Regions from separate parts of the Arthrobacter sp. CAN_A6 genome, predicted to be linked through region 2. Evidence: predicted binding sites of a transcription regulator. Region 2 holds the regulator's gene; the other holds the start of a gene.
What was found. The regulator HspR, encoded in region 2, represses chaperone genes until heat shock. The targets are predictions, from matches to a motif close to AAGTTGAGTCNNNNNGACTCAACTT.

Region 1: a site for HspR is predicted at 9,148-9,172, ahead of IWX75_RS04225 (Hsp20/alpha crystallin family protein). Genes of this name have one in related genera too.

Annotation. Positions count from the first base shown of each region.
Region 1 covers NZ_JADOUV010000002.1:142,009-157,979, forward strand. Annotated here, with positions in the region: gene treY (malto-oligosyltrehalose synthase) at 1-1,737, shown strand, start outside; gene treZ (malto-oligosyltrehalose trehalohydrolase) at 1,734-3,488, shown strand; gene IWX75_RS04195 (FAD-dependent monooxygenase) at 3,498-5,021, shown strand; gene IWX75_RS04200 (HpcH/HpaI aldolase family protein) at 5,112-5,831, shown strand; gene IWX75_RS04205 (alanine racemase) at 5,815-6,915, shown strand; gene mgrA (L-glyceraldehyde 3-phosphate reductase) at 6,963-8,009, shown strand; gene IWX75_RS04215 (GNAT family N-acetyltransferase) at 8,009-8,509, shown strand; gene IWX75_RS04220 (DUF1801 domain-containing protein) at 8,529-8,954, opposite strand; gene IWX75_RS04225 (Hsp20/alpha crystallin family protein) at 9,236-9,697, shown strand; gene IWX75_RS04230 (DUF7793 family protein) at 10,182-10,556, shown strand; gene IWX75_RS04235 (DUF7793 family protein) at 10,553-11,002, shown strand; gene IWX75_RS04240 (family 4 glycosyl hydrolase) at 10,979-12,397, opposite strand; gene IWX75_RS04245 (PfkB family carbohydrate kinase) at 12,463-13,548, shown strand; gene alr (alanine racemase) at 13,591-14,754, shown strand; gene tsaE (tRNA (adenosine(37)-N6)-threonylcarbamoyltransferase complex ATPase subunit type 1 TsaE) at 14,747-15,298, shown strand; gene tsaB (tRNA (adenosine(37)-N6)-threonylcarbamoyltransferase complex dimerization subunit type 1 TsaB) at 15,308-15,971, shown strand, end outside; gene rimI (ribosomal protein S18-alanine N-acetyltransferase) at 15,970-15,971, shown strand, end outside.
Region 2 covers NZ_JADOUV010000001.1:477,999-493,969, reverse strand. Annotated here, with positions in the region: gene IWX75_RS02500 (CynX/NimT family MFS transporter) at 1-313, opposite strand, end outside; gene IWX75_RS02495 (hypothetical protein) at 476-631, shown strand; gene trmB (tRNA (guanosine(46)-N7)-methyltransferase TrmB) at 714-1,634, shown strand; gene IWX75_RS02485 (MFS transporter) at 1,654-2,886, shown strand; gene IWX75_RS02480 (SDR family NAD(P)-dependent oxidoreductase) at 2,906-3,592, opposite strand; gene IWX75_RS02475 (YsnF/AvaK domain-containing protein) at 3,726-4,499, shown strand; gene IWX75_RS02470 (DUF2382 domain-containing protein) at 4,483-5,286, shown strand; gene IWX75_RS02465 (YsnF/AvaK domain-containing protein) at 5,334-6,071, shown strand; gene IWX75_RS02460 (DUF5655 domain-containing protein) at 6,127-6,693, shown strand; gene IWX75_RS02455 (PspA/IM30 family protein) at 6,665-7,366, opposite strand; gene IWX75_RS02450 (hypothetical protein) at 7,376-7,939, opposite strand; gene IWX75_RS02445 (heat shock protein transcriptional repressor HspR) at 8,052-8,492, opposite strand; gene IWX75_RS02440 (DnaJ C-terminal domain-containing protein) at 8,573-9,571, opposite strand; gene IWX75_RS02435 (nucleotide exchange factor GrpE) at 9,730-10,437, opposite strand; gene dnaK (molecular chaperone DnaK) at 10,440-12,314, opposite strand; gene IWX75_RS02425 (MSMEG_4193 family putative phosphomutase) at 12,600-13,298, shown strand; gene IWX75_RS02420 (DUF3090 domain-containing protein) at 13,317-13,871, shown strand; gene IWX75_RS02415 (SCO1664 family protein) at 13,871-14,638, shown strand; gene IWX75_RS02410 (alpha/beta fold hydrolase) at 14,895-15,971, shown strand, end outside.

The DNA.
Region 1 (15,971 bases), on a different contig from region 2:
AACTACCGGCGATTCTTCGGGGTCAACACCTTGGCGGGCCTCCGCGTCGAGGTGCCGTGGGTTTTCGAGGAAAGCCACAGCGAGGTGCGGAGCTGGTTCGACGACGGACTCGTCGACGGCCTGCGCATCGACCACCCCGACGGCCTCGCCGATCCGGTGGGTTACCTCGAGGATCTCCGCGAGCTGACCGGCGGCGCCTACGTCCTCGTGGAGAAGATCCTGGAGCCCGGCGAGGAACTGCCGGGCAACTGGGAGTGCGAAGGGACCACGGGTTATGACGCGCTCGCCGACGTCGACCGCCTCCTCACCGATCCCGCGGGCGAGCACGACCTCACGGCTCTCGTTCCCGTGGAGCCGTTCCACGAGATGATCCACGGCACCAAGCGGGGCATCGCGGATGGCATCCTCCGCTCGGAGGTGCTCCGCCTGACCCGGCTGGTGCCCGAGAGCGCGGGCCTCGACCCGGCTGAGGCGGCCGATGCACTCGCCGAACTCCTGACCTGTTTCCCCGTCTACCGAAGCTACCTGCCCGAGGGCGCGGGATACCTCGCCGACGCCGTTCGCGACGCCCAGGTGCGCCGCCCGGACCTCGGCGCCACTCTCGAGGTCCTCCACCCGCTGCTCAACCCGTTCCTCGAGGGGGAGCCCGACGCCGAGCTGAACGCCCTGGCCCGGCGCTTCCAGCAGACCTCAGGCATGGTGATGGCCAAGGGCGTCGAGGACACGGCGTTCTACCGGTACAGCCGGCTGGTCTCGCTCAACGAGGTGGGAGCGGACCCGTCGATCTTCGCGATCGATCCCCTGGAGATGCACCGCCGCCTCCTGGAGCGGGAGACCAGCAACCCGCTGTCGATGACCACGCTGAGCACCCACGACACCAAGCGCAGCGAGGACACCCGCGCTCGGATCGTAGTGCTGTCCGAGATGCCCGACGAGTGGGCGCGGCTCCTCGCCGAACTCGAAACCCTCGCGCCGATCTCGGACCCCTCCTTCGCGCCGCTGATGTGGCAGTCGCTTCTCGGTGCGTGGCCGCTCAGCCGCGAACGCGCCCACGCGTACGTGGAGAAGGCCTCGCGTGAAGCCGACCTGAGCACCCACTGGACCGCGCCGGACGAGGAGTTCGAAGCGGCCATGCACAGCGCTGTCGATGCCGCGTTCGACAACGCCCGAGTGAACGATCTCGTCAGCGGAATGGCCCAGCGGCTCGAAGGGCACGGCTGGTCCAATTCGATCGCGGCCAAACTGCTCCAGCTCACCATGCCCGGGGTCCCCGATGTGTACCAGGGAACCGAGTTCTGGGACTTCTCCCTCGTGGATCCGGACAACCGCCGCGAGGTGGACTACGCCGCGCGTCGGCAGGCCCTGACCGACCTCAACTTCGGGGCTGTTCCCGCCGTGGGAGAGGACGCCGCAGCGAAACTGCTCGTCGTGTCGCGGGCACTCAAACTGCGCCGCGACCGACCGGAACTCTTCTCCGGCTACCAGGCCGTGCAGGCCGCCGGTTCCGCCGCGAACCACGTCTTCGCGTTCAACCGGGGCGGCGTCGTCGTGCTGGTGACCCGCCTGCCGTACGGCCTCGAGAACCGTGGCGGCTGGGGCGACACCACGGTGCACCTTCCCGACGGTTCCTACACCTGCGCGATCACGGGCACCGCGGTGACCGGCGGCATCGTGCGGGCAGCCGACCTCTTCCCCACTTTCCCGGCAGCACTACTCGTCCAGGAGGACGCATCATGAGCAGCAGTTTCGATGTGTGGGCGCCACGCGCCGAGACCCTTTCCCTCCTCGTCGACGGAACCGCCCGGAAGATGACGCAGGGCGACGGCGGCTGGTGGACCGCCCCCGGCGGCGTCTCCGCCGCCACTGCCACCGGTGACGTCGACTACGGCTACCTGGTCAACGGATCGGAATCGCCGGTACCGGACCCGCGGTCGCGCCGGCAGCCGGAAGGAGTCCACGGTCTTTCACGCACCTTCGATCCGGCCGCGCACGAATGGCAGGATCAGGGCTGGGTCTCGCCCGGCCCGAACGGGGGCGTGATCTACGAGATGCACCTCGGCACCTTCACTCCCGAGGGCACCCTCGACGCCGCCATCGGACGCCTCGACTACCTGGTGGAGCTGGGCATCCAGTACGTGGAGCTCCTCCCCGTGAACGCGTTCAACGGAACGCACAACTGGGGTTACGACGGCGTGCTGTGGTACGCGGTCCAGGAGAACTACGGGGGCCCTGCCGCCTACCAGCGCTTCGTCGACGCCGCGCACCAGAAGGGCCTCGGCGTCATCCAGGACGTGGTCTACAACCACCTGGGGCCGAGCGGCAACTATCTCGGCCAGTTCGGGCCGTACCTCACCGAGGGCAAGTCTAATACCTGGGGTGACTCGCTGAACCTCGACGGCCCGCTCTCCGACGAGGTGCGGCGCTACGTGATCGAGAATGTGCTGATGTGGCTGCGCGACTACCATGTGGACGGCCTGCGGCTCGACGCCGTGCATGCCCTCCACGACGAGCGTGCCGTGCACATCCTCGAGGAATTCGCCGCCGAAACGGACGCCCTGGCAGCCGAACTCGGAAAGCCGCTGTTCCTGATCGCCGAATCCGACCTCAACAACCCGCGCCTGATCCAGGCGCGCGGCGTGAATGGCTACGGACTGGCCGGGCAGTGGAGCGACGACTTCCACCACGCCGTGCACGTCAACCTCACGGGGGAAACCGAGGGGTACTACGCCGACTTCGATTCGGTGGGCGCGTTGGCCAAGGTCCTCGAGAAGGGGTTCTTCCACAACGGCACCTACTCGTCATTCCGCGAGCGCCACCACGGCCGCGAGATCGATGTCGAGCGGGTGACGCCGCTGCAGTTGGTGGTGTGCACGCAGAACCACGACCAGATCGGCAACCGTGCTGCCGGCGACCGCATCAGCGCCACGCTGAACACCGCGCAGCTGGCTCAGGCCGCAGTGCTGAACCTGGCAGGGCCGTTCACGCCCATGCTCTTCATGGGTGAGGAGTACGGAGCCCGGACGCCGTGGCCGTTCTTCACTTCACACCCCGAGCCCGAACTGGGCAAGGCCACCGCCGAGGGCAGGCTCCGGGAGTTCGAGCGCATGGGGTGGAAGCCCGAGGACGTGCCGAACCCGCAGGAACCTTCGACGTTCGAGTCGGCGAAACTCGACTGGTCCGAGCTCGGCAACCAGGAGCAGGGCCGGCTGCTGGAGACATACCGGACGCTGATCCGGCTGCGCCGGGACCGCCCGGAACTGCGGGAGCCGGACTTCGCCGGCATCTCCGTGGAGTACAGCGACGACGAACGGTGGCTCGTCCTTCACCGGGGACGGACCGCCGTCGTCCTCAACCTCAGCGACCAGCTCCGCACCGTGCCGCTGCAAGCGGTCGATGCAGAAGTGCTGCTCTCGACCGTCGACGGCGTCGGCCTGCTGGAGGACACCGTCCAGCTGCCGCCGCATGCGTCACTGATCCTGGCCCTGTAGGAGCAACCCGTGGACACCCCGCACCGCACCACCGACGTCCTGGTGGTCGGTGCGGGACCCACCGGGCTGATGCTGGCGAATTGGCTGCGAAAGCTCGGCGTCGACGCCGTTCTCATCGATGCCAAGGCCGGGCCCACGCGGGAGTCGCGGGCCATCGGCGTGCAGTCCCGCACCCTCGAGATCTTCGACCAGCTCGGCCTTGCCGACCGCGTGCTCGAGGAGGCACAGCACGCCGGCCTGGTGCGGCAGGGGTACGGGAAACGTTCCTATGCGCCGGTTCCGCTCGGCGAGCTGGGGCGTGGCCTCACGCCGTTCCCCGGCCTGTTCTTCCTCGAGCAGAGCCGCAACGAGCAGCTCCTCGCCTCGAACCTCGTCGCTTCAGGTGGTGAGGTGCTGTGGGGTACGCGGCTGGTGGGACTGGAGGATGCGGGCACCGTCTCGGCATCGGTGGAGGGGAGGGACGGACCCACTGTCATCGAGGCGCGGTACTGCGTGGCGTGCGACGGTGGATCCTCGGAAGTCCGCCGCCTGAAGGGGATTCCCTTCGAAGGAGTGACGAACCAGCACACCTTCTACGTGCTGGACGCGCTCGCCGTGGGCGGGCTCGCCGAAGCGTCGGTCAATATCCGTCAGGGCGCCTCCGACTTCCTCCTCGCGTTCCCGATGAAGTCCCCGTCCGGCAGCGACAACGCCTTCCGGTTGATCGGAGTTGTCCCCACAGCCGGGGATGCCGACGTCTCGGAAGAGGTTGCGCAGGCTCGGCTTTCAGCCATCTTCGGTGTCTCCTACGGGACGTCGCGATGGTTCTCGACCTACCGGGTGCACCACCGTCTGGCGGCCCGGTTCCGCGACGGCGCCGTGTTCCTCGCCGGGGATGCCGGGCACCTCCATTCGCCCGTCGGCGCCCAGGGGATGAACACCGGGCTGCAGGATGCCCACAATCTGGCGTTCAAGCTCGCCGATGTTCTTCGGCATTCGGCGTCGCCCGACTATCTCGACCGGTACGACTCCGAACGCCGCCCCGTTGCCCGGCGCCTGGTCCGCTCGACCGACCGGGTGTTCGGGTTCCTCACCTCGAACGCCGTTCCGGCCCGGTTGGCCCGCAGGTTGGTGCCGCGACTGGTGCTGCCCGTCGTCGTGCGGGTGGTGCCGCGCCTGCCTCTCGCCGGTCGGCTTGCCGGCTACCTGGGCCAGCTCCGCATCCACTACTGGATGAGCCCCGGTGCGAAGGAAGCGGCAAATGGCCGTCGCGGCCGTGTGGTGGGACGGCGACTGCCATGGACCGGCGTCAATTTCGACGTCCTGCGGGAGGCGGTGTGGCAGGTCCATACGTATGGCGGGATGGACGACGCCGTGGCTGACGCCGTCGGACGCTCCCTCGGCCTGGCCGTCCACCGGTTTCCTGCGGCACCCGACAAGGGCCTGCAGGAGGGCTTCTTCTACCTCGTGCGGCCGGACGGCTTCGTCGCGGCGGGAGCTCCCGCCTCTTCCGCGGTGTCGGAGCTGCATCGCGCGCTTCCTGTGGTGCCCTGACGCCGGAACTCGCGCATTCCCTGCGGGTGTTCGGCCCGCTGCCCACCACGGGTGCACGACTTCCTGCGCCGTTTCGGCGAGAATGGCTGCATGACGACGAAACCCGGTGTGTGGGTGACCCTCGGGGATGCCCGCACGGCCGCAGAGCTCGAGCACGCCGGCTTCGACTGGCTGGGCCTCGACGCGCAGCATGGCCACTTCGACGACCGCAGCCTTCGGGATTTCTTCGCCCTGCGGCGCGATCGGGAGGCCACCGTGCTGGTGCGGGTGGCAGCGAATGATCCCACGCTCATCGGACGAGCGCTCGACGCCGGAGCCGACGGCGTCATCGTGCCCCTGATCGACACCGCGGAGCACGCCGAGGCGGCCGTGGCAGCTGCCCACTGTCCGCCCAGGGGCAGGCGCAGCTGGGGTCCGCTGCCCGGCACTCCCGCGAGCCGTGGGACCGAAGTGCCCGTGCCCTTCTGTGCAGTGATGGTGGAGACTTCGCTCGCCGTCGAGAACCTCGACGCGATCGCGGCGACGCCTGGCCTCGACATGCTGTTCGTGGGCCCCTTCGATTTGTCCCTCGCGCTCGGGCTCGACGTCGATGACCTTCTGTCCGACCGCTCGGAGCACGCACCGCTTCCCGCCATCGTGCGGGCCTGCCGCACAGCAGGGATACTGGCGGGCGCCTATGCGGGCTCGCTGGACCGCACGAGGGCGCTTCAGGAACAGGGCTTCGCGTGGATCGCGGCGGCCACCGACACCGGAGTCCTCCACCTGGGAAGCGCCGCCGCCCGCGCCGGTCTGTCTGCCGATGATTCCTGACCAGATCGACACGCCGTCGGTGATGATCGACGTCGGTGTGCTCGATGCGAACATTGCACGGATGGCGTCGGCGATGCACACGCGGGGAGTGAGACTGCGGCCCCATGCGAAGACGCACAAGGTCCTCGAGATCGGTGCCAGGCAACTCGCAGCGGGCGCGGTGGGCCTGACCGTGGCCACGATCGGTGAGGCCGAGACCTTCGCGGCAGGCGGGGCCGCGAATCTCTTCATCGCCTACCCGCTGTGGGTCGATGCACGACGGGCACGGCGCCTGCGGGTCCTCAGCGAAGCAGCGGCCATCCGGGTCGGCGTCGACTCGGTGGAGGGCGCCGCGGAGATGGGCCGGAATCTCGGCACCGGAGCCCGGAACGTCAGCGTACTGGTGGAGGTGGACAGCGGGCACCACCGCAGCGGCGCCAGGCCCGCCGACGTCGTGGACATCGCCCGCGCGGCCGCGGATGCAGGACTCCTCGTCGAAGGAGCCTTCACCTTCCCCGGCCACAGCTATGCACCGGGAATGCCCCAGCACGCCCTGCAGGACGAGGACACCGCGCTCAGGGAAGCGTCGTCGCGCCTTCGAGCCGCAGGATTCGACGTCGATGAGCTGAGTGGCGGTTCCACGCCCACAGCCCTTCTCGGCGGAGGAGGCGCGGCCACCGAGCTGCGTCCGGGCGTCTACGTTCTCGGGGACGCGCAGCAGTACGAGCTGCAGCGCTGCGCCCTGGAGGACATTGCGCTGACGGTCGCCGCAACGGTCGTGAGCCGATCCGCTCCGGCACACGCCAGGGGCCGCCGCGTCGTCGTCGACTCCGGAAGCAAGATCCTGGGGAGCGACCGTCCCGCCTGGGCCACCGGCTACGGGAGGCTTCTCGACGAGCCCGCCGCACGCATCGTCGCACTGTCCGAGCACCACGCCACCATCGAATGGCCCGACGGCGCCGCGATGCCGGCGCACGGGCAGCGGCTGCGGATTGTCCCCAACCATGTGTGCCTCACGATGAACCTCGTCGATCGGGTGAGCGTGGTGCGGAACGGCTCGGTCGAGGACGAATGGGAAGTTGCCGCGCGGGGACAGAACAGCTGAACGGTTCCGGAGAGCCGGCGCGGCGATGTCCCCAATAGGATGGGTGGATGACCTACCACCCCGCGGAAGACCGTTACGAAAAGATGAAGTACCGCCGTGTCGGCAAGAGCGGGCTGCAGCTGCCCGCCGTGTCCCTCGGCCTCTGGCACAACTTCGGCGACGACAAATCCTTCGATACCCAGCGCGCCATCCTGCGCCGCGCCTTCGATCTCGGCGTCACGCACTTCGACCTGGCGAACAACTACGGACCGCCCTACGGCAGTGCTGAGACGAACTTCGGGCGCCACTTCGCCGACGACTTCCGGCCCTTCCGCGACGAGCTCGTCATCTCGAGCAAGGCCGGCTACGACATGTGGCCCGGCCCCTACGGCAACTTCGGCTCCCGCAAGTACCTCCTGGCCAGCCTCGACCAGTCGCTGAACCGCATGGGCCTCGACTACGTGGACATCTTCTACAGCCACCGGCCTGACCCCGAGACTCCCCTCGAGGAAACCATGGGCGCGCTGGACACCGCCGTCCGGTCCGGGCGCGCACTCTACGCCGGCATCTCGTCCTACTCGCCCGGAAGGACCATCGAGGCCGCAGCCATCCTGCGCGAGATGGGGACTCCGCTGCTCATCCACCAGCCGTCCTACTCGATGCTCAACCGGTGGGTCGAGAACGGTGAGCCCAACCTGCCGCAGGCGCTCGAGAAGGTGGGCGCCGGGTCCATCGCGTTCTCACCGCTTGCCCAGGGCCTCCTCACTGACCGGTACCTCGACGGCGTTCCTGCGGATTCCCGGGCCGCCGCGGACAAGTCACTCTCGGAAGGCCACCTGTCCGAGGACAACCTGCGGCGCGTGCGGGGCCTCAACGAGATCGCGGGCGGGCGTGGCCAGACGCTGGCCCAGATGGCGATCGCCTGGATCCTGCGGCCGCAGGCCAAGGGGACGCCGATCACCTCGGCGCTCATCGGAGCGTCCAGCGTGAAGCAGCTCGAGAACAGCCTCGCGGCCGTCGGCAACCTCGACTTCACCACCGAGGAGCTTCACGCGATCGATGAGTTCGCCGTCGAATCGGACATCAACCTGTGGGCGGGAGCGCTGAAGGCCTGATGCGCACCCTCCGGAGGGCGGTCCGTAGTGACTGGGCCGCCCTCTGGCGCATCATGGAGCCGGTGGTCAGGGCCGGGGACACCTACTGCTGGGATCCCGCCATGGAGGAGGAGGCAGCGCGGCGGGAGTGGTTTCCCGAGGAACCCCTCGATGCAACGTTGTGCGTCTATGTGGTGGCCGACGACGACGTCGTGGTGGGCACTGCTCAATTGCACGCGAACCGTGGGGGCAACGGCAGCCACGTTGCCAACGCCTCGTTTCTGGTGGCGGCTGACTCCGGCGGGAAAGGATTCGCGCGGTTGCTCGCTGAGCGGGTGATGGAGGAGGCTCGTGGTCAGGGCTACGAATCGATGCAGTTCAACGCCGTGGTGCAGACGAATGAGCGGGCGGTGGCGCTGTGGCAGTCCCTGGGATTCGAGGTGATCGGCACTGTTCCGAACGCCTTCCGGCATCCTGTGCAGGGACTGACCGGCCTCCACATCATGTATCGGGAACTCTAGGGACGCATCCGCGGGAATGCTAGCCGAGGGTGAAGTCCGCCGTCGTCATGTAGGTGTGGCCCAGCCGGATCAACTCCTGAAGCACTTCGGTGTCCACCTCTGCCAGCGACGGGATGTACAGGCACGCAGCGCCGGTCCGATGCCTGCCCAGACGGGCGAGGAGGTCCTCCGCGCCGGGGGCGATCGTGAGTCCGTACAGGGCAAGGGCGTCGCTCCGAGGGGAAAACCCGACGGCGAGGGCGTCCCCTTCGCGACCGGAGGCGTATTTGTAGGAATACTGCCCGAACCCGATCATCGAGGGCCCCCACAGAACGGGGTCGAGCTTCGTGATCGACTGCATCATCCGGAGCACCGCGAAGCCGTCATTGCGGCGTCGTTCGTTGGTGACATCGTTGAGGAAGGCGATCGGGTCGGCCGTACTCGGTCGGGTCTTGTTCGCTGCCACCGCGCCACCTGGCTTCCTGTCGCGGGAAAGGCCCCGGAAGGACCTGTCCTGTGTCAGGTCCTTCCGGCCATCCTAAGCGGTCGGCACCGGCCGTTGCCGGGTCGAGGGACACCGGTGGTCGGGTCGAATGCGGAAGGGAAAAATCTTCCGGCAGATCTGGCACTCTCCCTGCAGGAGTGCTAACCTATTTCCGTAGTTGAGCGAAGGACGCTCAACTACCCGAAACAATGGATCGAGCGTTGCTTCCGAGGGAAGCGGCACACCTGAAGGAGTTGACAACAATGGCTATGAGGTTTGACCCGTTCCGCGAGATCGACCGTGTTGCCGGTGCGCTTCTGAACAGCGGGCCGGGCCTGCGCGGGATGCCGATGGACCTGTACCGCCAGGGAGATCATTACGTCCTGAATGCGGATCTTCCCGGGTTGGATCCAGGATCGGTCGACATCGATGTCGACGGGCAATTGCTGACCATTCGTGCGGAGCGGACACTGCAGGGCGCTGACGGCGTCCAGTGGTTGACCCGTGAGCGCGACAGCGGCTCGTTCCTGCGCCAACTCAACCTGGGACAGGGAATCGACACCGAAAACATTTCCGCACATTACGAGAACGGTGTCCTGAGCGTCACCATCCCTGTGGTCGAGAAGGCGAGGTCCCGCAAGATCGCGGTGACCACCAACCACGATTCCGACGTCGTGGAAGAGGGTACGGATCCACGCAACAGGCAGCAGGCCGTGGAGCCCTAGGACGCCTGTTCAAGAGCGCCGCAAAACGCCGGATCCAACCAACGGTCGGGTCCGGCGTTTCTCGTGGAAGCGATTCGGGACGATTCCCCAGAAGCGAGCTGTAGCAACCCGGAGCGCCCCGACACCACCTGAAGCAACCCGGTTCAATCCGGTGCAACCGGTGCAAGGTCGAGAAAGGGACCGGGGGCGTTGCTGGGGGTGAAGCCCCGGTCTCAAGAGGGCTTGCGGCCCCCGGTCCCATTCGAGGGCAGCCGCCCGATTACCGGCGGTTCTGCCGCTGGCTTTTCTTGAACTGCTGCCTTGACGCAATCATCACGTGCCGTTCTTGGGAAAAGCTTGTGTTCTCTCCCCGACGACCCGGCCCCGTAACAAGGCTTCTCGAACGCTCCGCCGTGTCACGAGGGTCGGTCGGGAACTTCGGACTACGCTTCGCTACAGTGCATCGCTAAAGTGCTCAGTCACCGGGGGAGATTCGATGGGCCGCGTGTCAGCTGCCAGGGGTAAGGCGTGGATCAGCACCACTGGAGGAAACGGACTCCGCCTCGAGTGGGAGCCTTCCTCCCAGGTGGAAGCCGACGACGCCCGGTCCGTCCTGGAAACGAGTACCTTTCTGGCCGGCGGGGAACCGTACGTACTCCTGGTCGACCTGACGATGCTCATCTCCATCAGTACCGAGGCCCGGGACGTCTTCAATGCCTGCGGCGATGTCCTCGCCGCGGCAATGGTGGGGCAGGGTCCCATGGACCGGGTTCTGGCTGCACCTTCGGGGAACGCCGGCCATCCCACGGGATTCTTCACCTCGGAGGCCGATGCGCTCAGCTGGCTCGGAAGAATGAGCTCCGGAGGAAGGAACCCATGAACAATCCGCGAAATCGCACGGGCAGGTTCCTCGCGGTCCGGGAGGACAACGATCTCATCCGCGTCGACTGGGATCGGGGCATCACCATCTCCGACGACGACGCCCGCCAGCTGATCGCCCGGCTTGCTGAACTCTCCCCGCTCGTGTGCGGGCCGATGCTCGTCAACCTCAACGGCATGGTGTCCCTCAGCCGGGGATCCCTCAGCGCCTTCGCCGGGAACCTGGATATCTCGGCGATGGCGCTCGTCGGGCACTCGGCCGTGGACCGGCTCCTGGCGGGATTCTTCATCGGTGTGCATCGCCCGCCGTATCCCACCTGCTACTTCGACTCCGAGGAGGCCGGCGAAGAGTGGCTGCTGGGACGCCGTCATCTCGACCGGGACTGCGTCCTCGAGCCCTCGACATTCGAGCCGGTTGAGCTCTCACTCCCGCCAGAAGCTCCTTAGGCCGGGGAAAACCTCTTCATACCCCTGCAGCACGCGGGCTGCAGCGTGCGCCGAATCGATGAGCGGGTGGAGGGTGAAGGCCTTCAGCGCCGCGTCCCGGTCCGCACGCAAAGCCGCCTGCACGGCCTGCTGCTCAGCCCCCTTGACCGACGCCATCAGACCGAGTTGGGAAACGGTCAGGGGCGAGGCGGGGAGCGGAACAGCCCCGCTGCCGGACACCCGCGCCGGAACCTCGACGACAGCGTCCTCCGGCAGCCCACCGAAGGTTGTGCCGTTGCGGACGTTCAGGATCAGTTCGGCGGGAGTGTCCGTCAGCAGCGCGTGCATCACCTGCAGCGCCACCCTCTCGTACCCGCCTCCGGCGAGGTCGCTCAGTTCCCGTTGCTCGTCGGGGCGGCGCGCCTCCACGAGGTAACCGGACTCCCGCGCCAACCGCGCTTCCTCCCATACCGCGAACGGGTGCGTCGCCTCGAGCAGTCGTGGGTACAGCCCGTGCTGCTGGCTCGCGAGGATCTCGCCGCGGGTCTGCCCGGCGGATGACACAGCACGCAGTGCCTCACGATGGAAGTAGTAGTAGAACAGGTACTCGTTGGGCAGGGCGCCGAGAAGCCGGAGCAGGTCGGGGCCGAACACCCTGCCCTCCTCGAAGGACAGTAACCGTGCAGGATCCCGCAGCAGGGCCGGAAGCCGGTCCTCGCCGTCGTGCATCAATCCCCGCAGCCACCCGAGATGGTTCAGGCCCACATAGTCGACGCCGGTGAGGGACCCGGCAGCCAGCGGGATGCCTGCGGCAGCGCAGGCACGCGTCACGAGGCCCGACGCCGAATCGCAGATGCCGATCACGCGCCCGCCGAGGACAGTCTGGAGCGCCTCGGTCACCATTCCGGCGGGATTGGTGAAGTTGATGAGCCACGCGTCGGGCGCGTGCTCCTGCAGCAGACGCGCCACGTGCATCATGTCGGGAATGGACCGGAGAGCGTAGGAGATCCCACCCGCACCGACGGTTTCCTGACCCAGCAGGCCCGCACCGAGCGCGACACGCTCGTCGAGGACGCGGCCCTCCAGCCCGCCGCTGCGGACGGCTGCGAAGACGACGTCGGCCCCCACCAGCGCAGTACGCAGGTCCGATCGGACCTCCACCTCGGGCCGGTGTCCGGCATCGGGCGCGGAGCCGCCGGCGGCTCCGGAACCGGCGCCCGGAGGCGGCCTCGCCGCGAGCCCCGCATCCCCGGAGAGCGGCATGTCATCGAGCACCCGCCGGATGGCCTCCGCGCGTCCGGCATCGGCATCCACCAGGACCAGCGAGTCGATCAGGCCGGCGAAACGCCCTTGGGACAGCGCGCGGTAGACCAGAGGGACACGGAACCCGCCGCCGCCTACGATCACCAGTTTCATCGGCGTTCCGCTCCCTTCCAGCACGTCGCAGGCCGGCGGTGCAGCCTACGAGTATTGTGCCGTACATGGTTCATCAGCACCGCTTCGACCCCCTGGCCGGCCGGCGGACCAGTGAGGAACCCGAATTCGACCTGCTGGTCGCCGGCCAGGTGTTCTTCGACATCATCTTCACCGGACTCGAGCAACTGCCGTCACCCGGCACCGAAGTGTGGACCGACGGGATGGGTTCGAGCCCGGGAGGGATCGCGAACCAGGCCATCGCTGCGAGCAGACTGGGGCTCCGGACCACGCTGGCGGCCGCGTTCGGTGACGACGGGTACGGGCAGTCCAACTGGAACATCCTCCAGGATCAGGAATACGTCGACCTCTCGCGGTCCCGGGTCTTCGAGAACTGGCACTCGCCCGTCACCGTCTCGTTGTCGGTGCACCGCGACCGCTCCATGGTGACCCATGGCCACCCGTCGCCCCTCTCCGCCTCGACGCTCATCGGAGACCCGCCGCGCTGCCGTGCCGCCGTCGTCGGGGTCGAACTGGAGGTCGAACGCTGGGCGCGTGCGGCGAGCGCCAACGGAACCAAGCTTTTCGGAGATGTGGGGTGGGATCCTGCCGGGAAGTGGGCTCCGGAAACCCTGCGTTCACTCGAGTATTTCCACGCCTTCATGCCCAATGGAGCCGAGGCGATGGCCTATACGCAGACGGACGATCCCTGGGCCGCGCTGTACGCGCTCGCTGACCGCGTCCCCGTGGCGGTGGTGACGGTGGGGCAGCACGGCGCCATGGCCATCGACTCGTTGACGGGCGAGGAGGAGTGGGTGCCGGCGCTTCCCGTTGCTGCCTACGATCCCACCGGCGCCGGTGACTGCTTCAGTGCAGGCTTCGTGGTGACCGATCTCCTGGGGCTGCCGCTGGCCGACCGGCTGAGCTTCGCCAACCTGTGTGCCTCGCTCTCCGTCCAGCATGTGGGGGGATCGCTGGCCGCGCCCGGCTGGGGGGACATCGCCGACTGGTGGCACCGGATGAGCGCCGAGCGCGACGGCGTCCGCAAGCAGTGGCTGCGTCGCTATGCCTTCCTGGAGGACCTGGTGTCGGATGTGCCCCTCGAGGCCGTCCGCCGCGCGTCGGCCACCATCGCGCGGCATTCGGACGCGTAGCCGGGAGTGTCGAGGAAGCGGGTGCAGTGACAGAATGGGCCAGTGAGTTTTCCAAGTCCGGTCCCGGCTGACCGCCGCGCAGAGATAGACCTCGACGCCGTCCGCTCCAATGTCCGCCATATCGCTCGGCTGGTGAGTCCCGCGAGGGTCATGGCCGTAGTGAAGGCCGATGGCTACGGCCACGGCGCGGTGCCCGTGGCCAGGGCGGCGATCGAAGCGGGAGCAGCGTGGCTGGGGGTGGCGCACATCGCGGAGGCCGTCGCGCTCCGGGAAGCAGGAATCGAAGCGCCGCTGCTCGCCTGGCTCCACACTCCCGGCTCCGACTTCGCCGCCGGTATCGAGAATTCTGTGGACCTCGGCGTCTCCGGCTGGGAGCTCGAGCACGTGGTGGCCGCCGCACGGTCCCTCGAACGCCCCGCGCGTGTCCATCTGAAGATCGACACCGGACTCGGCCGGAACGGCTGCCCGCCGGAGCAGTGGGACGCCCTGCTCGGCAAAGCCCTCGAGTACCAGGAGGAGGGCCTCCTGAGGGTGGTGGGAATCTTCTCGCATCTCGCGGTGGCCGACGAACCCGAGCGGCCCGAGACCGACGACCAGTTGCGGCGTTTCCGCGAAGCGGTGGCGGTCGCGGAAGACTGCGGGGTGGACGTGGAGGTGCGCCACCTCGCCAATACCCCGGCAACGCTCTCCCGGCCGGATTGCCACTTCGACCTGGTGAGGGTAGGCCTCGGGATCTACGGGCTGTCCCCGTTCGCCGACCAGACTCCGGAGCATCTCGGCCTGCGCCCCGCGATGACCCTTGCGACGTCGGTTGCCAACTGCAAGGAGGTTCCTGCCGGGCAGGGAGTGTCCTACGGATTCACCTACCGGACGGCGGAACGGACCACCCTCGGCCTGATCCCGGTGGGTTACGGCGACGGCGTTCCGCGGATCGCCACCGGTGCGCCGGTGATGGTGGACGGACGCTGCTACCCCGTGGTCGGCAGGATTGCGATGGACCAGTTGGTGATCGACTTCGGCGCGGACGGCCTCGTCGACTCGGACGAGAGCCCGCTGGGCCACCGGGCCGTTCTCTTCGGCGGGGACGACGCACCGTCGGTCCAGGCCTGGGCGGCGGCGTCGCACTCGATCAACTACGAGGTGGTCACGAGGATCAGCGGCCGGGTACCCCGGATCTACCTCAACGAAACGGCGACCGATGATTAGGCCGGCATGGACCGTTGAGCGCCAGGTGCGGTCGGCGGAGGAACTCAAGGAGCTCGCCCGGCGGCTCGCGGTCGACCTCCTGGCCGGCGATCTGCTCGTCCTGGCCGGTGAGCTCGGCGCCGGCAAGACCACCTTCACGCAGGGCCTCGGCCGCGGGCTCGGCGTCCGGGAGGGAATCATCTCTCCCACTTTCGTCCTCGTGCGCCAGCACCCGAACCTCGGCGACGGGCCGGGCCTGGTCCACGTGGACGCCTACCGGCTGGACTCCGCCGCCGAGATCGACGACCTCGACCTCGAAGCGACGCTGGACACCAGCGTCACAGTCATCGAGTGGGGTGCGGACCGTGTCGAGCACCTCACGGCGAGCCGCCTCGACATCGCCATCACCCGGCCGGTGGGCGGCGGGCTCGTCCCGGGCCCCGGACTCGATCCGGAATCGCCGGTGACGTTCGACGACGACGCCGACGAACTCCGGCACATCAGCATCACCGCCCACGGGCCCCGCTGGTCGGCCGGGCAACCGGCGTCGCTGCTGCTCGATTAGGCTGTACTGGTGCTCATCCTTGCCCTCGACACCTCCGCCGCGGCCAGTGCCGCGCTCCTGAGGGACGGCGGAGTGGCACAGCATTTCCTCGGCACCGACACCCGCGCCCACGCCGAGGTGCTGGCCCCCGCCGTGCAGGACCTCCTTGACGCGGAAGGGGTTGCGGGTCGGGACCTTGACGCCGTCGTCGCCGGGGTGGGGCCGGGACCGTTCACCGGTCTCCGGGCCGGACTGGTGACGGCTCGCACCCTCGCTTTCGTGTGGGAGGTGCCGCTGCACGGCGTGATGAGCCTCGACGCGATTGCTTACGATGCGCGAGCGGACGGCCCCGAGGGCTCCGAATTCCTGGTGGCCACCGACGCGCGCCGCACGGAGGTGTACTGGGCCCGGTATGCCTGGGGAGGCGAAGGGCTTCCCTCCCTGCTGGACGGCCCGCACGTGGGAGCCGCCGCGACCCTGCCGGACCTGCCCGCCTACGGGCGCGGAGCAGGGCTGTATTCGAGCGCCCTGGCGGCCGTGCCCGGGTTTGCCGCCAGAAACCCCGATGCCGCCTCCGTGGGATTGGTTGCGGAGCGAAGCCTCCGGCAGGGGCTTCTCCTCCGCGACACGACGCCGCTGTACCTGCGGGAATCCGACGCGAAAGTCCCCGGGCCGCGAAAGAGGGCAACCCCGT
Region 2 (15,971 bases):
CCGCCAAAGGAACCGAGCGAAGGACGATTCCCGCCGCCAGCAACAGCAGGGAGGCCCACAGGGCTCGGTCGAGGCCGAGCCGGGAAGCGAACACAGGAGCGACTGGTGAGAAGACGGCGAAGGCGATCAGCGGCAATCCGGTGAGGAGCCCGGCCCCCGCGCTGGACAGTCCCAGGTCAGTGCTGATGTCGTTCAGCAGGGGGCCGACACTGACGAAGGAGACCCGCAGGTTCACGGCGATCAGCATTACGCCGACAAATGCGAGGCCCACGCGGGCGCTGCGTCCGGCATTCACGTCAGTAGGAGCAGGCATTCCATCCTCTTCACGGCGGACGAAGGGGGCCTTCGAGGGGATGTCGCGCCCCCAGTCCTCCCTCGGTATCGGCACGAGCAATGGAATCCGTTGCGTGCACGCAATCACCGAGCCTACAGTGGGGCCGAAACGGTTTCAGCGAAACTTCCGGAGGGAAACGCCATGGACAAGAAGGATGAAGGCCAGGAACCGGTGGTACGCCACCACAGCGAGGCACCGGCTGAGGGGGACCGGACGGCCGACCCATCAGACACCGGAGTGCACGCCCAGGATCCCGCGGAGGGCCCGGATACCGGGGACACCGAGCCCGACGAGTGAGAATTCTCCACGCCAGGCGTCAGGAGGAATACCTCCGGTGCCGGTCGCGGCAGGATCCGGGTGCGCGGTAGCCTAGAGAGCGATGAACGTAGATCAGGACGTCCCGGCAGCAACACCAGCAGCAACCATCCCAGGCACTGCCGCCACGGGCGAGCAACCGTTTCGCAGCCGGCCCGTATCCTTCGTCCGGCGGGGTTCGCGGCTCCAGGGCCGACGCCGGGAAGCGTGGGAGGAACTGGCCGACGAATACCTGATCGCCCTTCCACGGATCACCACCGACACGTCGGTGGCACCGGATTTCACCCTCGACGTCGACGCCGTCTTCGGGCGGCACGCTCCCCTCGTGGTGGAAGTGGGGTCCGGCCTGGGTGAAGCGATCACCCACCTGGCGGAGCGCGAACCCGACAAGAACTTCCTCGCCCTCGAGGTATACCGGCCGGGCCTCGCCCAGACCATGCTCCGGATCGACCAAAGGGGACTGACCAATGTCCGGGTGGCCCAGGTCAACGCTGCCGAAGCCCTGGAGGCGATGCTGCCGGCGTCGTCGGTCAGTGAGTTGTGGGTTTATTTCCCGGACCCCTGGCACAAGGCCCGTCACCTGAAACGGCGCCTCATCCAGCAGCCCTTTGTCGATCTTGCGGCCCGCGTCCTTGCCCCGGGATCGCTCTTCCGGCTTGCCACGGACTGGTCGAGCTACGGAGTGCAGATGCGCAACGTACTCAATGCCTCCCCGCACTTCGAGAACCTGCACGACGGCGAGCGCACCGGCGCGCTGAGCCCGCTCACCCAGGTCTGGGAAAGCGGTGTCGAACTCGTGGTGGGCGGGGCGCCGATCCGTGAAGGCAAGGACCCGGTCAGCACCGGCAACACCGGAGTCAATGAAGGCACCGACACCCTTGGAGGGTGGGCTCCCCGTTTCGAAGGCCGTCCCCTGACGAGTTTCGAGAACAAGGCCCTCGAGGCGGGGCGGATGGTCTTCGACCTCACGTACCGCCGCCTCTGAATCCGCGCTGCCGGTCCAGATGAGCTGTTTCGACGCGGGCAGTCCCTGGCCGGGACATGCCAAGGGCAGCGTCGGCTACCGGCGGGTGCTCCTGGCCCTCTTTTTCGCGGGAGTTGCCACTTTCGCCCAGCTCTATTCGGTGCAGGCAGTACTTCCCGGGCTTGCCCGGAGCTTCGCCGTCTCTCCGTCCGACGCAGCGCTCACCGTGTCCGCAGCCACCCTGGGGCTGGCACTCGCCGTCATTCCGTGGTCCTGGGTGGCGGATCGCGCGGGCCGCAAGCAGACCATGGCGTGGGCGATCAGCACCGCCGTCGGGCTGGGCCTCCTCGTCTCCACAGCGCCGACGTACGAGGTGCTGCTGCTGATCCGGTTCGCCGAGGGCGCGGCACTTGGCGGCATTCCCGCCGTTGCCCTTGTCTATCTGCACGAGGAAATCCAAAAACTCCACGTAGCGGTGGCTGCGGGCACGTACGTGGCAGGGACCACGATCGGTGGGCTGACGGGGCGGATCATCGCGGGGCCGGTTGCTGAAGCAAGTGACTGGCGGATGGGGGTGCTCAGCGTGAGTGCCGTCGCGGCACTCTCGGCGGCGGCGTTCCTCTGGCTTGCCCCGCGCCCACGCGGTTTCGAGGCGTTTGTCCCCGGCGCAGGTCCACCGCTCTGGCAACGTGTGGCGCTGAATCTGCGCTCGGCGCGCCTTTTCGCCCTGTACGCGCAGGGCTTCCTGCTCATGGGAGCTTTCGTGGCGGTGTACAACTACCTGGGATTTCGGCTCGAGCGGCCGCCGTTCCTGCTGCCGGAATCCCTCGCGAGCCTGATGTTCCTTGCCTACCTCGCCGGGACGGCGACGTCCCGGATCGCCGGGGGCCTCACCATTCGGTACGGCAGGTTGCCTGTACTCCTTGCCGGCATTCCGGTCATGGTCGTCGGCCTGGCCGTGACCCTGGCGGATTCGATTCCGTGGATTCTGGTGGGCCTGCTGATCTTCACCGGCGGATTCTTCATCGTCCATTCCATTGCGGCGGGCTGGACGCCGGGCCTGGCCACGCTGGGCCGTGGCCAGGCCTCGAGTCTCTACAACTTCTCCTACTACGCCGGCTCGAGCCTGCTCGGCTGGACGGGTGGCCTGTTCTTCGTGCGTTTCGGCTGGCTCGGCGTCGCGGGCTTCGCCGCGGGCCTGGCCGTCCTCGCGGGGATCATCGCGGCAGGGGCACTGCGTTCAGCGCCGGGGGCACAGCCCGCACCCGGATAGGCTCCCAGTTCCTGTGCGGTCAGTTGAACGACGACGACGGCAGGTCCTTCTCCCCGTCGACGATCGCCTGCACTATGCGGTCCGCCACAGCACCCGGGTCCTTGCCCTGCGGCAGCCGGGGCGCGTCGCCGGCGATCGGCCGCGCAGCCAGCCCCGTCTCGGTGTGCGGAGGCCGGACATCTATCACCCGCACGCCCTGGCGCCTCAGTTCGAGGGTCAGCGCCTTGCCGTAAGCGCTGAGTCCTGCCTTCGTCACCGAATACGCGGCCATCCCCGCAGTCGGGCTCTCGGCAACCACTGCACTCACCTGCACCACCACAGAATCCCTTACCAGCTGTGGACCTACTTCGCGCATGAGCCGCATGTATCCAAGGAGGTTCACGAGCATCAGCTCATCGAGGGTGTCGTCCTCCACAGCAACCGCCGGTCCGAAGGCGACGACTCCCGCGGCGAACACCAGTCCGTTCAGTTCCTTGCCATACACGGCCGCCGCGATCTCCGTCGGCGAGCCCGCCTTTCCGAGATCTGCGGCGACTGTCCCCTCGACGGCGTTGCCGAGTTCGTCCGCCAGGGCCTGCAGTTTCGCTGCTGATTTCCCCGAGAGCGTCAATCGCGCTCCCAGCGCCGCCAGCCTTCGAGAAAGCTCGGCTCCGAGAACCCCGGTGGCACCGACGACCAGGAAATGGGAACCGCTGAGCTCAGTCATACGGCGACTTTACCAATCCGGTTCCGGGGACCCTGAAAGATTCGTCACTAATTGCTAAGCCTGCTTGCTATTATGTGGAGTGGCGAGGGCGTCGATGTGGCGACCGAAGGTTGTACTGACGGAAGGGAACAGCATGGTTACACGGAAACAGGGGGAGCCTCCGGTTGGGGACGTCCGCGGATTCGACCGGGCAACTGATGTCCCTGCTCCGGGATCAGGGATCTCCGGCCATGTCAACAAGAAGGCACCCAAGGGCAGCGGCCGCGCGGCGGCTCTTCCCGAAACCGATGCTCCTTCCGCAACTACCGGGTCCACCGGCAGGAAGGGCCGCAAGGGCAAAAAGATGGCCGCCCGGACGGCCACCGGTGGAGAACGCACCGGCGCTGAAGACATCGCCGCCGGGACAGCGGCTCGCAGTGATCCTGGCCAGCCAGCAGGTCAGGTGATCGTGCGGTCCGAGGAGCAGGTCCGGGTGATCACCCAGACCAAGCAGCTGGGAAGGGTGCGTCTCTCCAAAACCGTCGTCACCGAGAATGTTCTGCGGACGATCACCGTTCGCCGTGAGGAGATCCGGATCGAACAGGTGCAGGACACCGAAGCCGTTTCCGCCGTCGGTCCCGGCACGAGCCCCGCGGTCGGTGCGGGTTCCGGCGCCGCTCCGGGCGTGGAGATCAGCAGTCCGGAACTGGAGAATGGCCGCTATTCGATCGTGCTTTCCGAGGAGCGCCCCGTCGTCCGGATGGAGACCGTCGCCGTGAAGCGGATCCGGCTCAGCAAGGACATGATCCTCACCGAGGAATCCCTCACCGCTGACCTCCGCAAGGAAGTTGTCGACACCGGCACCCTCGCCGGTTCCGCCCCCGAGAAAATGCCAGCTACAAGGAGCACCGATGATTACGCAGGATGATGTCAACACCCTTCTCAGGGGTCGTGGCAAGGTTTTCGCCAGCGACGGCGACAAGCTTGGTCCCATCGGTCAGATCTACGTCGATGACGACACCGACCGGGCAAGCTGGGTGACGGTCAATACCGGGTTGTTCGGAACCTCCGAAACTTTCATCCCGCTCGAAGGCGCCGTGATCGATGGGAAGGATCTTCGGGTGACCTATCCGAAGGACAGGGTGAAGGACGCCCCGAAGGTGGACCGCGACGGCCACCTCAGCCCCGAGGAGGAGCACCTCCTCTACCGCCACTACGGCCTGCGAGAGTCCGGCACGACCGACGCGGTTGGTACGCCCTTGTCCGAAAGCGAAGCATCGGTAGCACCCTCCTCCGATTCGACGGAAGCCCCTGCACTGACACTTTCCGAGGAGCAGCTGCGAATCGGCGTCGAACGGCGCGAGGCCGGGCGTGTCCGTCTGCGGAAATATGTCGTTACCGAAACCGCTACGCGAACCGTTCCGCTATCCCGTGAGGAGGTGCGCATCGAGCGTGAGCCCATTTCCAGTGCCAACCGCAAGAAGGCGCCCCGAAATGCGGAGCTCCGTGAAGAGGTGTTCGAGATCACCCTCCATGAGCAACGGGCGGTCGTCGGGAAGGAAACCGTCGCGGTTGAACGGGTTCGGCTGGCCAAGGACACGGTCACCCACACCGAGACGGTGAACGAAGTGGTCCGGAAGGAACGCCTGGAGACGGACGGGGTCACCGGGGTCGACGGGTCCGGTGGATTCGACGACGCCACTCCCCTCCGCTGACCATCGACCGCACCTCCCAATCCCAGACCCAGCTCGAGGAGATACCCATGATTACCCATGAACAAATAGCCGATCTGATCAATGCGGAGGGTCAGGTCCTGACGGAGGACGGGAACCTCGGTTCCATCGAACGGGTCTTCGTCGATGATGCAACCGGGCAGCCGTCCTGGATCCTCGTCGGGACAGGCTCTTCCGGCAATGCGACAGCGCTCGTCCCGCTCTCCGGAGCCGCCGTGGACGGCCGCGATCTTCGTGTCCCCTACGGAAAGGCACTGGTGGAAGGCTCACCGAGAATGTCGGACGTCGAAAGCCTGAACACCGATCAGGAGGAACAGCTCCTCCGCCACTACGGTCTGAGGATGCCTGCGGCGGGACAGGATGCCCAGGCCGGGTCAGGCGCGACGGATCCGGGAATGACCCGCTCGGAGGAGCGACTGAGGGTAGGCACCGAAACCAGGGAGAGCGGCAAAGTCCGTATCCACAAATACATCGTGACCGAGACCGTCACCCAGACCATCCCCGTGCGTCGTGAGGAAATCCGGATCGAGCACCTACCGGCGGGAGACGCCGGCGAAGCAATCGCGGCCGCCCCCGGCGTGGAGAGGATCGGCACTCCCTTCGATGAAGGAGAGTACGAGATCGTCCTTTACGAGGAACGGCCCGTTATCGAACTCGAAACCGTCCCCGTTGAACGGATCACCCTGACCAAGGAGACAATCACCGAGGCGGAGACGGTCAGCGGCGAAGTCCGTAAGGAGGTCATCGAAGCAACCGAGCTCACCTGAAATGCCCCACTGGTTGAGCAGACTCTGCAGGCCACACCTCTACTACAGTGGGTGAATGAGCGAGATCAAGACCTGGCAGAGCATGGTCGACTCGAGCGCGGAGCGTCTGAATCGGACCACGGGACGCAGCGCGACGGTGTGGGCAGACGAGGCTCGAAACGCGGGTATCACCACGAGGGAGTCCCTGTCGTCATGGCTGAAAGGCCAGGGCATCACCGGCTACAACCTCATGAGCATCGACTGGGAGATGTTCGGCTACCCGGAATTCTTCCTGAAATCCGCCGATGAGCTGATCGAAGCCCAGTACGCCGACAGGCCTGCGCTGCGGCCCATCGCCGACCGGTTGCTGTTGTGGGCGCAGTCCGCGGACAACGTGGAGATCCAGATGCGCAAGACCTACGTCTCTTTGCAGACCCCGCGCCGCAAGTTCGCCCAGGTGACACCGACGAACAGGACGACCGTCGACGTCTTCGTGCGGGTGGACCTATCGGACCTGGCAGCGCTCGAACCCGTGCGCTCCGCCGGCGACCCTTTCGCCTGGCGCCTGCGCCTGCGGGAACCGGCCGACGTCGACGACGCCGTCCTGGACGCGCTTACCGCTGCCCGGGACGATAGCCTGTAGCCCGCGACTTCTTCAACCGTTCGAGTTCCTGCTGCGTCTCAGCTTCGGCTTCGAGTTCCTCGAACGCCTGTTCCATGCGCGGCGACGACGGGTCCGTCCAGGCCAGCTCCTCCCGTGCCTCGGCCTGGGCTCGAAGCCGGCGCACTTCCCGCTCGGCCTCCCTGCGGGCGGCTTCGGCACCGAACGACGCCCTCGACGAGGCGCTGATCGACTCCTGCACTCCAAGGGCCGCCTCTGCAGCAGCACGCCGTGCCAGCATGCTCTGGTATTCGAGGGAACTGTCGAAGATCCGGCGCTCAAGGCGCTCCAGATCAGCCTGCAACTGCCGGCTTTGCCGGTCAGCTTCCGAGAACTGCTGCGCCAGCAGGTCATAACGCTTACGGGCACCGATGCCTTCACGGATAGCGTTGCGCGCGGTCTCGTCGTCGCCCCGTTGGACCGCCGCAGCCGCCTGCTCATCAAGGTACTGTGTGTAGGCCCCGGCCTCGGAGGCCGCTATTTCGATGCGCCGGCGGTGGGCTGCGACGTCGGCCGCCGCACGTCTCGCGCGGTCGAGCATGCCCTGCTGCTGGTCCTGCGCGTGCCGGGCGTTGACCTGCGGATCCTCTTTCGATGCCTGCGCAGCGGCACGATTGGCCTGGACGATGCGGGTGATCCGACGCTTGATCGACACTGTGCCGTCCTACCAGGCCTGCCGGGACCCGTAGGAGCTCCGCCAGGACTGCATGGCGCTGATCTCCGCGGTCAGTCGGGAACTGGCCTGTTCGAGTTGCAGCTGATCGACGGACCGGCTGGACTGGAGCAGGCACCTGCGGAGGTCCGCCGAGAGTTCATCGAGGGCACGCGCCTGCTGCGCGAGGTCCGCTGTCCATTCACCCTTGAGCGCCCGGTTGGGCTCCCGGTCGGCAATGCGGAGTTGATTCTCAAGCGAGAGCATTGCACGATCGAGGTCCTGGGCTGCCTGCGGCAGATGGCCCACCGGCCACCCGTGCCGGGTGGCTTCCTCGATCGCACCCCGGGTCGCCCTGCTGGAGCGGCGCATCTCGCCGATCAGTCTCGCGGGTTCCCGAACGGCCTTGTCCGGCGCAAATGACTTTGCTGCGAGTACGCTGTTCCCTGCTGCTCGCTGGAGGATGCGGGAGCGTTTGACCTTTCGGACGACCACCCATCCGGCAACGGCGGTGCCTATTCCTGTCGCCGTCAGAATACCTACGCCCAGGGCAAGAATCTCGATGAACGAGTCCATTACACCAACATCTTCCGGAAGGGTTGTGGATGGTTGCGCATGCCTCTAGTCTGCCCTGAGCACGCGTGATTATCCAGATCGGCCCTGGCCGATGGCCAGCGCGGCCGGCTCCTCACAGGACCCGTTTGTCGCCGCTGGATTGGGGATCCGGCCGCCACACCATGAGGGCCTGGCTTCGTGGACGGGGGCGCTTGCCCCTGGCCAGGGTGACGACGTCGCCGGCGAGCCCGGCCGCGAACACGCGGCTCGCGTCCGGCTGGCTGCGGCGGAGCGCCAGCTCCGCGCCCAGTTCCTGCACCCGGGACTGCAGCGCAGCCACTTGGTTCTCGAGCTCGAGGATCCGCCGGATACCCTCCAATGAGACACCCTCCTGGGACAGACGCTGAATTTCCCGAAGCGTTCCCACATCCTTCGGCGAGTACCGGCGGGCCCGCCCGGGCGCCCTGCTCGGGATGACGAGGCCGAGCCGGTCGTACTGGCGCAGGGTCTGAGGGTGCATATCGGCGAGTTCGGCTGCCACGGAAATCACATAGATGGGGATCGCTGAATCCATACCGAGAACCTCCTTCCGATGTGCTGACTACACGTCGTTCGTATCGCGTGGGCGCTATGGTCGGGGACTGGCTCCGCCGGCTACAGTCGGGCTTTCTCTGCCAGGGATCCGCGCGGGTCGGCATCGGCGGTGGCTTTCGCAAACTCTTCGACCGCGGCCGCGGCCTCCTTCGAGAGGTTCTGGGGAACAACGACGTCGATCGTCACCAACAGATCCCCTGCGGCCTTGGCGGTTGACACGCCACGGCCCTTCAACCTCAGGGTACGTCCGGAGGGCGTTCCTGCGGGCACCTTCATCTTCACCAGGTCACCCGACAGTGTGGGCACCTCGATCTGCGCACCCAGGGCGGCCTCGGGGAAGGTGACGGGCACGTGTACGCGGATATTGTCGCCGTCGCGCTGGAAGAAGGGGTGGTCCTTGATGTGGACGGTGACCATGAGGTCGCCCGTGCCGGCAGGGCCTGTCTGGCCTTTGCCGCGCACTCGCACTTTCTGGCCCTCCTTGATCCCGGCGGGAATGCGCACATCGATCTGCTCACCTGATGGCTCACGCAGGCCGACGGTAGTTCCCCGGATGGCACCGGCGAAGGAGATGGTGGTGCTCGCCGTGCGGTCGGCGCCCTTGCGTGCCGGAGGCTGGAAACCTCCGGAGAATCCTCCTGCGCCCCCGCCGCCGCCGAAGAGGTCGGCGAATTCGGGCGGCAGGTTGCTGTAACCGTTGGAGCCGCGTGCCCCGCCACGGGTGCGGGGAGCGGCGCCCTGCCCGAAGAGATTGCCGAAGACGTCCTCGAATCCGCCGGCCTGACCCCCGCCGCCTGTTCCTCCAGCAGAGAACCTCGCTCCCCCGCCCATGGCGCGGATGGCGTCGTACTGTTGCCGCTCTTCGGCGTCGGAGAGGACCGAGTAGGCCTCGGACACATCCTTGAACATCCGTTCGGAGCCGGCGTCGCCCTGATTCTGGTCAGGGTGGTGTTTGCGTGCGAGTTTCCGGTATGCCTTCTTGATGTCGACATCCGATGCGTCTTTGGAGACACCGAGGATCTTGTAGAAATCCTTATCGACCCAATCCTGACTAGCCAATTGGTGTCTCCTTTCGTCGTTCGTCTAATACATGGGTGAGTAAGCAGCGCAGCCGAGACAGTTTCCGAGGAAGGCGGCTTCAATATTCCAAGGGCCGCCGGGCCCGCAGATATTTCGTTGCCGCCGTTCGGGGACTGTCCCGGCGATCATGGCACTGATTACTCCGGCACTGCGACGATCACCTGGGCGGCCCGGAGGACCCGCTCCCCCTTGCGGTACCCCGCGCGGAGGATCTGGTTCACGCTGTCCGTCGTGACATCCGCGCTGGGCTGCTGCATCAGTGCCTCGTGGATGTTCGGGTCGAAGGCCACACCGGTTTCGTCGATGCGCGTCAGCTCGTATGCCTTGAGGACGTTCTCGAGCTTGGCCGCGATCGCCGCGAACGGGCCCTCGGCGAGGTCACCGTGCTGGCGAGCGGCGTCGATGTCATCGAGCACGGGCATGACCGAGTTGAGGACACCGATCACTGCCTGGTCCCTCGCCACATCCCGGTCACGCTCGACCCGGCGGCGATAGTTGACGTACTCGGCCTGCAGCCGGAGCAGGTCGTCGCGAAGCTCGGCGACGACGTCGACCGCGGGGTTGGACTCGCCGTCGACGCCTGCCTCGTTGAGGATCGCTTCGGCCTGGGCGAGGGCGTCACCCTCCGCCTCATCCCGGGCGGTGGAGGATTCGGCGTCCAGCACCTCGCCATCCAGCGCGTCAGGATCAGGCACCGGCTCCCCGGTCACCGGGGTTTCCGGTGCCGGGTTTCCGGCGTCCTTCTGCTGCCCACGGACCTTGCCCGTTTCAGGGTCAATCTTGCGGTTGTCGCTAAAACTTACCGGTTCCGACTGATGCTCTTCTTCGTTTCCGTGGTGCGGCATGATTACTTCTTTTCGCTGGTGTCTTCGTCTACAACCTCGGCGTCAACAATATCCTCGTCGGCGCCGGTGGAAGCGGACTCGTCATTTGCAGGTCCATCCGAGCCTGGCTGGCCGGCTTCCTGCTGGGCCTGGGCGTAGATCGCTTCGCCCAACTTCGACTGCGAAGACTGCAGCTTCTCGAACGCGGCCTTCACTTCGTCGTCGTTGTCCTGCGTCTCGAGCGCCTTCTTGAGTGCGTCGACGTCGGCCTGGACCTCGGTCCTGACCTCCTCGGGCAGCTTGTCCGAGTTGTCGGCAATCAGCTTGTCCACGGAGTAGGCGAGCTGCTCGGCACCGTTGCGCGTGTCTGCTGCTTCACGGCGCGTCTTGTCCTCGGCGGCGTGCTCTTCAGCCTCGCGGACCATGCGGTCGATGTCTTCCTTCGAGAGGGAGGATCCACCGGTGATGGTCATGGACTGCTCGGTGCCCGTGCCCTTGTCCTTCGCCGAGACGTGGACGATGCCGTTGGCGTCGATGTCGAAGGTGACCTCGACCTGGGGGACGCCGCGGGGGGCCGGTGCGATACCCGTCAGTTCGAAGGTGCCGAGCGGCTTGTTGTCGCGGGTGAACTCGCGCTCGCCCTGGAAGACCTGGATGGCTACGGACGGCTGGTTGTCGTCCGCCGTCGTGAAGGTCTCGCTCCGCTTGGTGGGGATGGCGGTGTTGCGCTCGATGAGCTTGGTCATCATGCCACCCTTGGTCTCGATACCGAGGGACAGCGGGGTGACGTCGATCAGCAGGACGTCCTTGCGCTCACCCTTCAGGACGCCGGCCTGGAGGGCGGCACCGACGGCGACGACCTCATCGGGGTTGACGCCCTTGTTGGGCTCCTTGCCGCCAGCGAGTTCCTTGACGAGCTCGCTCACTGCGGGCATGCGGGTCGAGCCACCCACGAGCACGATGTGGTCGATGTCGGCGACCTTGATGCCGGCTTCGGCGATGACGTCCTTGAACGGCTTCTTGGTGCGGTCGAGCAGGTCCTTGGTGAGGTCCTGGAACTTGGCACGCGACAGGTGCTCGTCGAGGTGGACGGGGCCGTCCGCTGTGACCGAGAGGTACTGCAGCGAGATGTTGGTGGAGGTGGCCGAGGACAGTTCCTTCTTGGCCTGCTCGGCTGCTTCCTTGAGGCGCTGGAGGGCGATCTTGTCCTTCGACAGGTCTGCGCCCTTCGCCTTCGCCTGCGCCAGCAGGTAGTCGACAACGCGCTGGTCCCAGTCGTCGCCGCCGAGGCGGTTGTCACCGGACGTGGAGCGGACCTGGATGGTGGAGAATGCGTCTTCGTCCTTGCCGACTTCGAGCAGGGAGACGTCGAACGTTCCGCCGCCGAGGTCGAAGACGAGGATGAGCTCGTCCTCCTTGCCCTTGTCGAGACCGTAGGCGAGTGCGGCAGCGGTGGGCTCGTTGACGATGCGCAGGACCTTGAGACCCGCGATCTCGCCGGCCTCCTTCGTGGCCTGGCGCTCGGCGTCGTTGAAGTATGCGGGAACGGTGATGACGGCGTCGGTGACCTTTTCGCCGAGGTAGCTTTCGGCGTCCGTCTTCAGCTTCTGCAGCGTACGCGCGGAGATCTCCTGCGCGGTGTACTTCTTGTCATCGATCTTGACGCTCCAGTCGGTGCCCATGTGGCGCTTGACGGAGGCGATGGTGCGGTCGATGTTGTTGACGGCCTGGCGCTTGGCGATCTCGCCGACCAGCACTTCGCCCGACTTGGAGAAGGCGACGATCGACGGCGTGGTGCGGGCGCCCTCGGCGTTCGCGATGACGGTGGGCTCGCCGCCCTCGAGGACCGAGACGACCGAGTTGGTGGTTCCGAGGTCAATGCCTACTGCACGTGACATGCAATTTTCCTTTCGAAAGCCCGAATGGGAGGAGCACTCAAGTTCCATCCAATCGATGGGCGCGTAGATTGAGCGTTCTGCGCTCAACTATACCGGAGCGGCGCCTGCCGTTCAAATCGCATTGAGCCTCGTGCGCTCAAGTCTTCGTTCTTGCCCTGGCGAGAGGTTCGAGGGGCAGGTCCGGTGGCCCTCGTCCGCCGCCCCTGCTGCGCATTGATCCACGGTCGGCATATTCTCGTAAGTATGGGAGGGCGCCGTCGTCGAGCGGATGGTTAGGCTGGGTGGATGGCGACAGTTATTCTCGTGCGGCACGGCCGCACCACAGCAAATGCCACCGGGCTGTTGGCCGGTCGGACCGTCGGCGTCAGCCTGGACCAGGTCGGGCGCGACCAGGCGGCACTGACCGGAGACCGGCTCGCGGCCGTGCCCGTCGTCGGGGTGGTGTCGAGCCCCCTCGAGCGTTGTCAGCAGACCGCCCAGTTCATCCTCGATCGCCAGGCCGGTAGCACGTACGCGCCGGTCGATCTCGATCTGACCGAGTGCGATTACGGCCAGTGGCAGGGCCGCACACTCAGTGAGCTCGCAACCGAGGATTTGTGGTCGGTTGTGCAGTTGCAGCCATCCGCCGTCACCTTTCCCGGCGGCGAATCCATGGCCGCGATGCAGGCTCGGTCTGTGGCAGCGATTCGACGCCACGATGCAGCCTTCGAAGCCGAGCACGGGCCAGGGGCTGTGTGGGTGGCGGTGAGTCATGGTGACATCATCAAGTCGATCCTCGCCGACGCCCTCGGCATGCACCTCGACCTGTTCCAGCGAATCAACGTGGGTCCCGCCTCCGTATCGATCGTGCGCTACGGCACGAGTCGGCCGAGCGTCTACGCCACCAATACCGATGCGGGGGATCTGTCGTGGTTGTCGAACAACATCCACTCCAGCGATGCACCGGTGGGTGGCGGTGCGGGACAGCAAGCGCCGCGGACCTGATACGCCTAAAATACCTATATGCCCACAATCGTTCACGAGTTTGCCTGGCCCGATCGGGTCGTCGTCGGCACCATTGGCGTTCCGGGGGAACGCACGTTCTACCTGCAGGTGCGCTCCGGGAAGCAGATCGTGAGTATCGCCCTCGAGAAGCAGCAGTCAGCCCTGCTCGCCGAGAAGATCGACGAAATTCTCGACCAGCTCATCAGCCTTGAGGGCAACCCCTTCAGCGTTCCCACGAGTACTCCCGTCGAACTCGTCGACAATGACCAGCTCGAGGCCGTCGAGGAGCAGTTTCGGACCGGCGCCATGAGCCTGGGTTGGGACCCATCGATCTTGCAGGTCGTCATCGAGGCCTACCCGCTCACCGACGTCGATGCTGATGAAAACGACGAATCGTCGAATGAGGATGACACTGACGCGCCCGAGGTGCTACGAGTGCGAATGCCGGTCGGCACCGCCCGCGCATTCGCCAAGCGCACCCGCGAGGTCGTGGGCGCCGGGCGTCCGATCTGCTCGCGCTGTGGTTACCCCATTGACGCCGACGGACACATCTGCACGCTTCCCGAGGTCTGATGCCGGCGCACGACCTGGTGACCGCCGAGCTGAAGCTCACCGGTCGCATCACGACGGCTTCAAACGCAACCTTCCTGGGCAGCATCGGCGACGCGGCGGTCGTCTACAAGCCGATCAAAGGCGAGAAGCCGTTGTGGGACTTTCCCGACGGGTTCCTAGCGCACCGGGAGTTTGCCGCCTACCTGGTCTCCGAGGTTCTCGGCTGGAACATCGTGCCGCGCACGTGGCTGCGCGATGGTCCGTTCGGCGAGGGAATGGTGCAGTTGTGGCAGGAGACGGACCCGGACCAGACGGCGGTTGATCTGGTCGCGGCCGACAATGTACCGGAGACCGGATGGAAGCAAGTTCTCGAGGGTCGGGACGAGAACAACCGACGAGTCGCCCTCATTCACGAAGACTCGCAGGCTCTGCGACGCATGGCCGTTTTCGATGTCGTCGTCGACAACGCAGACCGCAAAGGCGACCATGTCCTCGCCATGGGGGACGGACACCGACACGGCGTGGACCATGGACTTACCTTCAACAGTGATCACAAGCTGCGCACGGTGCTGTGGGGGTGGCTGGGAGACCCGCTCACCGCCGAGGAGCTCGCCGGCATCGATCGTGTCAGCGAAGGACTGCACGGTGAGCTGGGCCGAGACCTGGCGGATTTGCTCACCGCCGAAGAAATCGCTTCGCTCGCCGCACGCTGCGCCCGGTTGCGCTCGGCAGGGCGGTTTCCGGCTCCGAGCGGCGAGATGTCGGCGGTGCCCTGGCCGCTGTTCTGAAGGAATTGCGGCTACGGACTTCGCAGGTTGTGTGACGTTGAGGGCATGAATCTCAAAGTATTGACGGAGCCCATCGCCGGGATTCGAAACCAACGCTACAGTCATTGGCATTGAGGCAATGTTCGTAATCCGCGCCCTCGAATTGTCTGATCCTCCCTCAGCGCAGCGGAAGCTGCGCGAACGCTAGGAAACGGGCGCCAGAAGTTTGATCCAGAGGGTAACGACGCAAGCCTGGGTCGTCACTTACGCTAAGCCGATGAGGAAGTGGCTGGTGCTGGCATCGGCGGCGTTGGGTCTTGCCGGACTCGCGGCACTTCTGACGCGCCGAGGGCCTGATCTGCCGCCCGGCGCCGGGAAAACGATTGCGCGCATCCGCGCCGGCCCCGTCACGGGAGTCATCAACGGAAAATCGGGGTACGCACAGTCCGGCGGGGTCCGGATCTGGTACGAGTCCATCCCTCCTGTCGGTGCGGAGAAGGGTGTCGTATTGCTCAACTCCTCACTCGGTGTGGGCTCGTTGTTCTGGCCGCCGATGTTCCTACGCGCCCTGTCGGCGGCGGGATACCGCGTGGTCAGGTACGACCATCGGGGCACCGGCGCCTCGAGTTGGATGACGGGCTGGAGCCGAAAGCATCCTTACTCGCTGATCGACATGGCGAGCGATGCGATCGCCGTCCTCGACGACCTTCGCATCGCTCGCACTCACGTGCTGGGGTTCTCCCTCGGTGGTTTCGTCGCTCAAGAGGTCGCGCTTGCCTACCCCGAGCGTGTCCAGTCCCTCACCCTCATGTCGACATCTGCGGACCCAACCGACACCTCCATGCCCGGACCTCAGGCCTGGCCGCTGATCCAGTCCGCGATAGCGGGCTTTCCACTGCTGCGCTACCGCCTGCTCGGCGGAGAAACCAATCTCGTGAAGGAGCTCCTCGCCGGGCTGGTCGCGCAAGGCGGAGACGAACCTGTCGATGTGGAGGAATGGACGAGGATCGTTCTATACGACCTGCGCGAACGAAACGGACTCAACCTCCGTGCACTGCTGCAGCACCACGTTGCCGTCGCGGTGACCCGCTCCCGATACCCGCTACTGGGCACGATCACAGCACCCACCCTCGTGATTCACGGGAACGCGGATGCGTTCTTGCGGATCGAGCACGGTCACCGACTCGCTGCCGCCATACCTTCCGCCTCGGGCCTGTGGCTGGAAGACGCCGGTCACCCGTTCCCATACCCCGACATGCCCTTCGTGATCTCGGCGATCACGAGCCACCTCGCCACCACCAATCCCTATCTCTCCAGACCGGCGGGACGGTCGGGTTCAGGTCACCACGACAAC